3 regions of the Desulfosporosinus sp. BICA1-9 genome follow, and region 2 is predicted to be linked to each of the others. Evidence: riboswitches for the same ligand, from Rfam matches in the RefSeq annotation. Region 2 holds a riboswitch; each other region holds the start of a gene.
What was found. A riboswitch is a leader RNA that binds a small molecule or an ion and turns the genes downstream of it on or off. The one in region 2 is predicted to bind cyclic di-GMP.
Positions count from the first base shown of each region.

Region 1: another riboswitch for cyclic di-GMP. It lies ahead of JL57_RS21830 (HD-GYP domain-containing protein); the one in region 2 lies ahead of JL57_RS04455 (DUF6531 domain-containing protein).
Region 3: another riboswitch for cyclic di-GMP. It lies ahead of JL57_RS06330 (methyl-accepting chemotaxis protein); the one in region 2 lies ahead of JL57_RS04455 (DUF6531 domain-containing protein).

Region 1 is NZ_JUEE01000172.1:60,470-63,753, forward strand. It holds gene JL57_RS21825 (DEAD/DEAH box helicase) at 1-1,050, opposite strand, end outside; cyclic di-GMP riboswitch class I at 1,369-1,453, shown strand; gene JL57_RS21830 (HD-GYP domain-containing protein) at 1,513-2,595, shown strand; partial or broken gene JL57_RS21835 (hypothetical protein) at 2,764-3,284, shown strand, end outside.
Region 2 is NZ_JUEE01000033.1:1,779-5,062, forward strand. It holds partial or broken gene JL57_RS04455 (DUF6531 domain-containing protein) at 1-1,126, opposite strand, end outside; cyclic di-GMP riboswitch class I at 1,216-1,301, opposite strand; partial or broken gene JL57_RS33480 (ISAzo13 family transposase) at 1,891-2,151, opposite strand; gene JL57_RS04460 (transposase) at 2,109-2,447, opposite strand; gene JL57_RS04465 (transposase) at 2,606-3,284, opposite strand, start outside.
Region 3 is NZ_JUEE01000046.1:90,316-93,599, forward strand. It holds gene JL57_RS06320 (adenylosuccinate synthase) at 1-716, shown strand, start outside; tRNA gene JL57_RS06325 (tRNA-Lys) at 794-870, shown strand; cyclic di-GMP riboswitch class I at 1,117-1,201, shown strand; gene JL57_RS06330 (methyl-accepting chemotaxis protein) at 1,347-3,116, shown strand.

The DNA of each region.
Region 1 (3,284 bases), on a different contig from region 2:
GGGCAGGGCTTCTGAGGCGAAAAGCTCCTTCTGGGCTGCTGGAATCACAATATTGGTCACGGATCCTTGGCGAAGGGCTGACAGGAGAGGTAAAAGGAGTTCTTTTTGGTTGGGGGAAGCTTGATGGATTTTAGCTTGGTAAACGTAGTAACTCCCATCATCCGTCAGTTGGAGGGGCATTTCTTCAGTTTCGAGTGTTAATGCCAGATCCTGACCTTGTGATTGGAGGGAAAATTCGATGGGTAGCCCATGCCGAATAATTTGAGTGGGTGTGGGAGGGGGAGCTTCAAAGCTCCAAGAAAACACTTTATCCCCCAAAGCGTCTAAAAACTTAGTTAAATAATAGCCCGTCAAGGGTAACAATTTTTGATTGAGCACGGTTGTCGCGTAAAAGGGCCCTTGCATCTCGATTATGGCTGAATGTTGGTCATTCATTTCTTGAAGCATGGCAATTACCCTACGATCTTCCTCTTTGAAAGTTTGTCTCGTAGGTTCCAGGGTAAATTGCTTACCAAATTCTAGCGAGCGGCCTGATTTAAGCGCAGTAAGAAATTGTCCGATATCTTTTACAACATAGAGTCGCTGCAGACCTACTCTAAGTTGTAGATGTGTAGAAAGCCGATGGCTGGGCAGGGTTTGGAGTTCCATGTTTAGAGTCAGTTCTTCATAAGGAGTTTCCTGTCGTTGATTCGCAAAAACAGTGAGAAGCTCATCAACCACGCGGCTTTGAACGACAGGGTCTGTCCAAGCTGACGGTAATTTTTGTTGGGCTGTTTTTAAGACGGCGATAACATGTTTGCAGGCTCCTGGATAGTCTTTGAAGGCTGGGCATGTGCAGCGATATGAGCGTACGGAGTTGTCCCTCTCGAAGGCTAGTTGAACAACATAGCGTAAACCTCCGATGACAGAAGCGTTTATTAGGCCTTTATCGGGGGAAAAACTGAAATTGTAGACTCTACCAGCCGCGTAATAGGAAAGCCCTTTTTTATATACACGATCATTATCCGCTAGATCTTGAATTATTTGTTCAGAGAGGTAAAAGCGAGGCATGAATATACTCCTTTGGCAGTAATATTTGCTGAGTTAGATAGGGGTATCAGTTAAGAATATCATAGTTTGAGTCTACTCGTCTAATTTAGGGGCCAGAGAGTTGATCTGAGTTGTTCTTTGCTCAATTTACTGATGATAAATCTAGCGACGGATCGTTGAAAATGATGGAATGAATAATTTAATATTATGATAAGATTGTATTATATTGTATATTATTGTTGTGTGTGATATATTAGCGAAGGTATATCCTATAGGCCTAAAGGCCTGCTTTAGGTCATGTTTTCTGTGATGTATTAGGCCATGATCAATTTAATACCTCTGCGATAACGGCAAACTCAGTGAGAACTGAGGGCGCAAAGCCACGGGTCTTAACACATTATGGTGAAGAAAGCCGGATATCGAAAAAACTTGTCGCCGTATACTTATTTGGCGTCTTTTGTTGTATAAGGAGGAAAGTTGGTTTTGATAACAAAGTTGGAACCCCTAACAATGAACAGCTTTGAAATTGGAGAACTTTCAGAGCTTGATCTATATGATATACAAGGAGTATTGTTGTTATCTAAAGGTAAGCCAATTACCACAAAAATCCATGAACTTCTTCTCCAACGAAAGTTATATACTTTACAATATGATTTGGAGAATTCTCATCCTCCCAATGAAGAACGTAGATTTCCTTCCTCGGAGTACCGTTTTATCGTAGGCTATGTTCGCAAAGTCTTTGAAAGCGTCTGCCTTTTTAGCTCTACACGTTTAATCGATTCGTTTGCTATTGTTGATAAAATTATCAACGAGTTAGAAGGAAATTCCCGTGTCTATATAGATTTTAATGAATTTCGAAACTTTGATAATTATACATATATTCATTCCGTAAATGTTGCGTTATTAGCTACTCTAGTAGGGTTGAAAATGGGGTTTTCAGGACAAAAACTAAGAACTTTATCTATGGGTGCGATGTTTCATGATTTGGGTAAAAGTTCTTTGCCCCTTGAAATACTGAATAAACCTTCGGGCTTAAATAGAGAAGAATTTACGATTATTAAAAAGCATCCAGAGATGGGTGAGGAAATGCTTAAATACTCCAATATCTCAAAGGAGATTCTCAGCATAGTCCGTCATCATCATGAACGTTGGAATGGCGAGGGCTATCCGGATGGTTTAAGACAGAGAGCTATTACGACTAATGCACAAATCGTTGCAGTTGCTGACGTTTTTGATGCCCTTGTTGCGGATCGACCCTACCGCAAAGGGTTGCCCCCCTATCACGCTTTAGAAATCATCGTGGCTGGTTCCGGGAAAGATTTTGATCAAGAGATTGTACACTGTTTTGAACAGTGTTTAATACTTTATCCGCAAGGTTCTATAGTTACCTTAAATACAGGTGAAATGGGTACAGTCGTCGGTATTCATTACAATTATCCGAGTAGACCTCTCATAAGAATTTTTTTTGATAAAAACGGAAAATTCGTTAACGAGGAACTAATCTGCGATTTGCTCAAGGATTTAACCAGGTTTGTGCAATCGGTCAGTTTTAACCACGTTACTTAGAGAATGAAGGAGACTGATGGCTCGTTATTTCGGTGTCGAAAATTGTATACAGTTTGATTGCAGGAAAAATGTGCACTTGCGCAGAAACAGTGATAGAATAATTAGATAATCAAAGTGTAAACAATCAACCAGACAAGCTGGCATATGAAGCTTTGGGGGGGATGTTCCGTGCTTATTACCTGCGATAACAACATGCAAATGGGCTATATCTACCTTATGCCTAATCAAACGACTGACGAGTATACCCTCGAGAAAAGCGATATCGGGCTTTACTATGATGTGAACAGTCTTAGCATTCCAAGAATTAAATGGCATAGCATGGGTCAAAGTTTGAGTCAAATGCGTTTGGCAACGAAGACGTATAGAGAGTCAGTGGATAAATCGTTTCATTGTGAATATTGGAATGACCTAGATAGTGAAGGCTACATGATGGGAATCGAATTGTATTTAACTGAAGAAACCTTTTTACCGTTAGTGGCCCATCAGGCCTTTAAGCTTTACGATATACGATGGCGGAACAGTGATTTCAGGATGCTTACGCTAGATGCCTATCATGATGTTCTGAATAAAAACAATGTTATCTATCCTTTAACCTCTGAAAAAGATGCTTTTGTGATCGTTGCTATTGATCCATCATCAAAAATCGGGAAGATAATGGCGCTGATTTCTGCAAGGGATGATTTATATCC
Region 2 (3,284 bases):
CACTGTCATAGTCGTAGTTTGTAACTCGGTTGCCGAGACGGGTTACGGTTGTTTTCTTGTCAGCTGGGTTGTAGTCATAGGTTTCAATTATTGTTCCGGATGGGTTGGTAACAGTTTTCAGCTTACCACTATCATAAGTATAGTTATACGACTTACCCACGGCATCGATCACGCTGGTAAGTTGGTTATTTAAGTCGTAACTATAGGAAACTAGGCTACCTGCCGGGTCAGTTACCTTGATTAGCCGGTTATTTCCATCGTACTCAAAGCTAGTTGTCCTTTCGAGGGGATCAGTTACGGCGCTTATTAAGTTACCGGAGTAAGACAGGCTGGTTGATCTGCCGCCCATATCGGTTATTTGAATAAGGTGTCCTTGCTTGTCATATTGAAAGGTTATGCTGTTGCCATTACTGTCGGAGATCTCGCTGAGTTTTCCATCGATCTGATTCGGTGCCCAACTTTTCTGATAACGGTTATATTTATAGGTTGTACCGTCTTTTTCCTGGACGGTGTATGTAACATCCTGATTCCTAGTAAGCGTGGCAGTATTGGAACTCTGTACTGCTGTGTAATAGCCGTCATCCAGGGGATATTGAATTCGGTTATCCCCGTCAAAAGAGCTTACCTTCAGGGACGGGTTGTTTTTCGTATAGTTATATGTCAGGCTTCCCTGGTCGCCAGCATGTTCCAGCATGGCATATTCATGGTACATTGTAAGATACCGGTTATAACTATAATCCCAGCCCATGCCAAAGGGCCCAACTTGGGTGCTGCCGCTGTTATAGGTCCGATGTAAAATAACGGGAGAGCCCTCAGCGGGAATTTTTAAGTCAGTAGAGTTTAATATTAATTTCCCCTGGATTATATCGACTGTGGCTGGTTGCGAGGGCTTGTTATTAGGCAAGCCGGCTGTGTCTGTATTAAAAGGCGATGTTCCAGCCTTGTTCATTGCCTCGGTCAAAGGGTCAGGATTGTTGGCGTTGACTTCATTGGGATTTAAATAAGTGTTTGGAGTCTGGTGCTGCTGCCAGTTAGCCTGTGCCATAAGTGGATTGGCAAGGAGGAAAACACAACTTAGGAGAGAAGCAATTAGCTTCCTGATGATTCTGGCTTTTTTCCAAGACATTTTCAAATTCCTCCTCTTTTTTATCTCTATATAAAATAAAAAAGCCTTTCTCCAAAGCAAGAGAAAGGCCAAGCGTGCTACAAATATGTTACAGCAACCTGGCAGTCATAGCCTTCTCAGCCTTAGACCCATAGCTTTGCGTCCCCGCCTTTCGACGGGTTTGCCATTTATATAAATTTCGACTTTATTTTACCATTGTTCTTTGGAATAATTTGTCGTAATGTGTTTGCTCTGTAAGTTTTTTTCTCCGGGTTTAGGATACGTCTTAAATACAAAGGGTGAACCCTTGCTCTATCTGTTAAAATATCCAATCTTTTTAAGACTTACAGAAAGGCTACTGGACTGTAAATGGTATCATCCAGTTGGAAACGTCTCTTCAACACAGATATTCCACTTCCTTTCAAAATTCAGCAGGTATGAAACCGGGCATTTGTTTTTTTACATGGACTTCCCCCCTCAATTTGTGAATATCCTGTTAGAGGGGTACCGCCAACTATGGTTAAAATGTTGTTCCTACCCCTATATGAGATATAAATTGAATAATTTATTTTCACTCCCTTCGTTTTTTCTCCTCCGCAGACCTGCATACCTTGCGAAGGGATTGCTAGCCATTAAATGGATACCTTTTATAATTTTCTATGTTTAATAATTATTTCCTGTACGCTGACAGTATTAATGGTTTTGCTACTATTTTCGCAATTATTCCAACTATATAATTCGACTTAGGGATCACAAAATATTAAGAGCTAGTATAATACAATTTATTACATATTGGGCGTTATTGTGTAATTCCATTCTCCATGAAATTCGTGTCTCTTTAAATTGAGTTTTGCTAGTTCTTCCTTGCTTATTTTTTTACCTTTTTCATAAATATTTGTATCCGGTACGCTTTTAACCACAAGCCCTTTTTCTGTTCGTGTCGAGCCAATCAGATTCACAATGGTTTCATGGCTTGTTAAAGGTCTCCCGCGCCAGTTAATACTTATTTGAGAAAATAATTGATGTTCAATCTTATTCCACTTGCTTGCAACTCCAAGCCTTCTCTGCCTACGCTACGTCTATGTTTCATTTTGATTCTGCTGTTAATGCCTTCGATCGGGCCATTACTGATATCCGGGTAAAGCAAACTGTTTTTCACGGCATTATAGTCGTCTAGAATGCCATTTGCAAATTGTGCCAAAGAATATATTTCGGAATTAATATACTTAGAAATGAATACATCCAATGCTTCAATACTGCGGGTATCAAACACATTGTAGAAGTCTTTCAAGAATTGCACTAGCACTTGCAGCACTGGGAACATAACATACACCTTTTCCATAATCAGTTTTTTTTTGCTTCCGTATTTCCCGCTGGGTTGTCGGTCTCAGCAGATTTACCCACCGGATTGCCAGCTTCGTCAGATTTGCCTTTGCTGAACATGATTTTCCTGATTTCAGGTGGCAACGGAGAGTCGTCTGGAGCAGACAAATCTCGTTTTTAAGTTTTGGCTTCGGAATCGTTTTCGAGCGGGTTGCACCCGTTCGCTCTTGGATCGCTTTTTCCGCCATTCTTGGTGCGATCTTTGGATGCTTCCTTGAGTATGCTGCGATAAACAGTCCCATGGGTAACGCTTTCTAAATTCAGGTCTTGAGGCTTTTCAAGTTCATTCGGTCTGGCTTCTTCCAAATTCTCTTTACGCACTTTGACTATATACTGGTAGATGGCATTGGAGCATCCGTCAAAACCCATTTCTTTCAATACTGGGTATATGGTGCGGTGGCTGTGCCCTTCTTTTAGCATGGCTGTGACAGTCTCCCTGAATGGTTCAACGATTGACTCACTTGACGGATGAGCCTTTGGACCGATCGTTTTTATGTTGCGTGTCGCAATCTTCTCGAAATGCTGCTGTTGTGAGGAATTCATCATTGCTATATTTTTTTCGATTTTTTTATCGACTGATTTCAGTGTCTCTACTGCCACCCTTCGGTAGCGTTGGACGTCCATCATATTCATTCCCAAGCTTTTCGCGATATCCGCCGTCCTCATGCCTTTACCAGCCAGTTCTAATATCTTCAGTGTGCTCCTGTATTTCGCTTCTTGCTTTTCTGTCAGCTTGGCGAGCCTAACGCGCTTATTTACAGTTTCATCGGGGACGTAGAAATAGTCATCATTCAAA
Region 3 (3,284 bases), on a different contig from region 2:
TTGGCTATGCAGAACAACTTCGTTCGATGGTCACGGACAGTTCTCTGGTAATCGACCAAAGCATTCAAGCGGGGGAGAAGGTGCTCTTTGAGGGTGCACAAGGCACCTTACTAGATATTGACCATGGGACTTACCCCTATGTGACATCTTCCCATCCAATAGCTGGAGGGGCTTGTATTGGTGCAGGTATTGGCCCAACTCGTATTAATCGCGTAATCGGGGTAATCAAGGCCTATACAACTCGCGTCGGAGAAGGTCCTTTCCCAACAGAACTTTTGGACGAGGTCGGAGAAGAAATTCAGAAGAATGGACATGAGTTTGGAACCACGACTGGACGAGCGCGTCGTTGTGGTTGGTTTGATGCGGTCATTGCCCGGTATGCTGTTCGAGTGAGTGGAATTTCCGACTTTGCCATTACGAAGCTTGATGTCCTTACGGGATTTGACACCTTGAAAATCTGCGTTGGATATAGCGTCAATGGAGAAATCATCCGTGAATTTCCCCAAAGTCAAAAGATATTTAAGCAATGTCAACCAGTTTATGAAGAAATGCCTGGTTGGCAAGAAGATGTGACTCATGTACGTCAGTTTGGAGACCTTCCTGAAGCAGCCCGAAATTATATTCTTCGAATTGAAGAGCTTTCAGGTATTCCGGCTACGTTGGTTGCCATAGGTCCAGGACGCGAACAAACCATTGTGCGCGGAGAAATCTTTTAATACAACAAATCTTTAAAAGTATTGACACTTGTGATGGATTAGTGTAATATCTAAATTCGTGGTACAAAACATCTTTCGGGCCATTAGCTCAGTCGGCTAGAGCACCTGACTTTTAATCAGGGTGTCCCGCGTTCGAGTCGCGGATGGCCCACCATTTTCAAAAAAGTGTTTGTAGGCGTAGTACTTGTCAAACATAAGATATAAACGGCAGAAGACAGTGATTTGGCACTATTGTTAAGTTGCTGTTTTTTGCTGTTTATTTCTTTGGTATTGTAAACATATTTTAGGGGAATAATAAATAATTTGTTGTAATAGAAAAGAAAATGTATTTAAAATTAATTCTACGTATGTTATAGTCAATATGATTCAAAAAATAAAGTCTTTTTTGCAAGCTAATAATAATTGACAAAGGCAAACTCGGTGAAAACCGAGGACGCAAAGCTTCGGGTCTTCCACGTTAGGGTGATGATAGCCGAGCCACCAATTTAGAACATTTCGCTTTCTATTTTGGGGAGCGATTTTGTTTTTTAACCGATCAGGTAGTTAATTTCCGGGAGGTCAAAGGGGCAATTGGAAAACCTATATATGTATTGGGGCCATAAATCAGAGTATGAGAAAGGGAGATAAAGGATGACTAAAATCAAATATCGTATTATTTTATTACTAGTAACGACGAGTTTAATTATGGGTTCTATTCTGGGTGGTTATAACATCTATAATGTGATAGTTGCAGAAAAAGCAAACATTACACAATATCGCGATACGTTATATGAACAGTTTGACCGGACCGTTAAACTGGAGGTCCAAACTGCTTATAGTTTAGTTCAAGATATCTATGATAGGCAGAAAAAAGGGGAATACACTCCAGAAGAGGCAAAGAAGACGGCAGCGGATCTTGTAAGAAATTTACGTTACGACCAAGAAAACTATTTTTGGATAGATACGACCGATGGAACAAACGTAGTTCTGCTAGGGCGAGAAGCTTCTGAAGGGAAATCACGTTATGAGGCCAAGGATAGTGAGGGTATACTTTTTGTTCAGGCGTTTATTGCGAACGGTAAACAAGCAGGCGGAGGCTATACGGATTATAGATTTGCAAAGCCAAATCAAACGGAAGCATTACCTAAAAGAAGTTATACCTTATTATTTGAGCCCTATAATTGGGTGATTGGAACGGGAAACTGGGTTGATGATATTGATACACTGGTTTTAGCAAAGCAAATGGAGCATGAAAATAAGACTAAACAAAGCATTATTTATACGATTGTCTCTATTTTACTGGCCCTGGGAGTTTCTCTTGTGACAGGAACAATACTAAGTAATAAAATCTCGAAACAAATTGCCCAAATGGCAACAAATGCTGATGAAATTGCCAAAGGTAATTTGAGAATAGGACAATTCGAAAATAATTCTAAAGATGAAATAGGGAATCTTGGTAGGGCTTTCCGGACCATGACCGACAATTTAATTAACCTTGTTCAACAAGTGTCATCGTCCTCAGCGCAAGTTGCAGCATCATCTCAACAATTGAGCGCAGGGGCAGAACAATCCGCCCAAGCGTCACAACAAGTAGCGATAGCTATCATGGAAGTTTCCGTTGGTGCAGAAAAACAACTAAATGCTGTTAATGATACATCGGCAATTGTTGAGCAGATGTCAGCGGGGATTCAGCAGATGCTGGAAAACGCCAAAATTGTAGTTAGGTCCTCGGAAAAAACGGCCCTTTCGGCGGCAGAGGGTAGTCAGGCAATCGATAAAACGATGCAACAAATGCTTAATATCGAAAGGACAGTGACAGGATCTGCTGATGTGGTCATGAATTTAGGAGAGCGTTCTAAAGAAATCGGGCAGATCGTAGATACCATATCAGGTATAGCATCCCAGACAAACCTTCTGGCCTTAAACGCTGCCATCGAAGCGGCGCGAGCCGGTGAGCAAGGGAGAGGTTTTGCTGTTGTTGCGGATGAGGTCCGAAAATTGGCCGAACAATCACAGGAAGCATCGAAACAGATAGCATTGCTGATTAATAGCATTCAACAAGACACTCAGAAAGCAGTGCTAGCGATGAACGAGGGAACACATCAAGTTAAGCTAGGGACAGAGGTCGCTGGAACGGCAGGACAAGCATTTAATGAAATATCGGGCTTAATTAACCAGGTTTCTTCACAGATTGAAGAAATTTCTGAGGAAATTCAGCAAATGGCTGTGGGGAGTGAAAGAATAGTTTCATCGATTGCGGATATTTATGAGACAAGTCGAGAAATCACGACCCAAACTCAGACTGTGTCTGCCGCGACAGAGGAACAATCGGCATCTGTTGAGGAAATAGCCTCTTCGAGTAACGTTTTAGCAACGATGGCCAATGAATTGCAAGAAACAGTAAAGAAATTTAATTTCTAACAAATCTATCAGGGATAGGCGTTGATCTTAATGTTCCTATCCCCTAACGCCAATGTCCATTAAGACCTTTGATCATCTGGATTTCTCATTTAAAGGATAGAGGCCTCCTTCGTTGCATGTATTGCTTTCGGGTGAGGCGACTTCGGTGAAAATTAATATCCTGCAGCA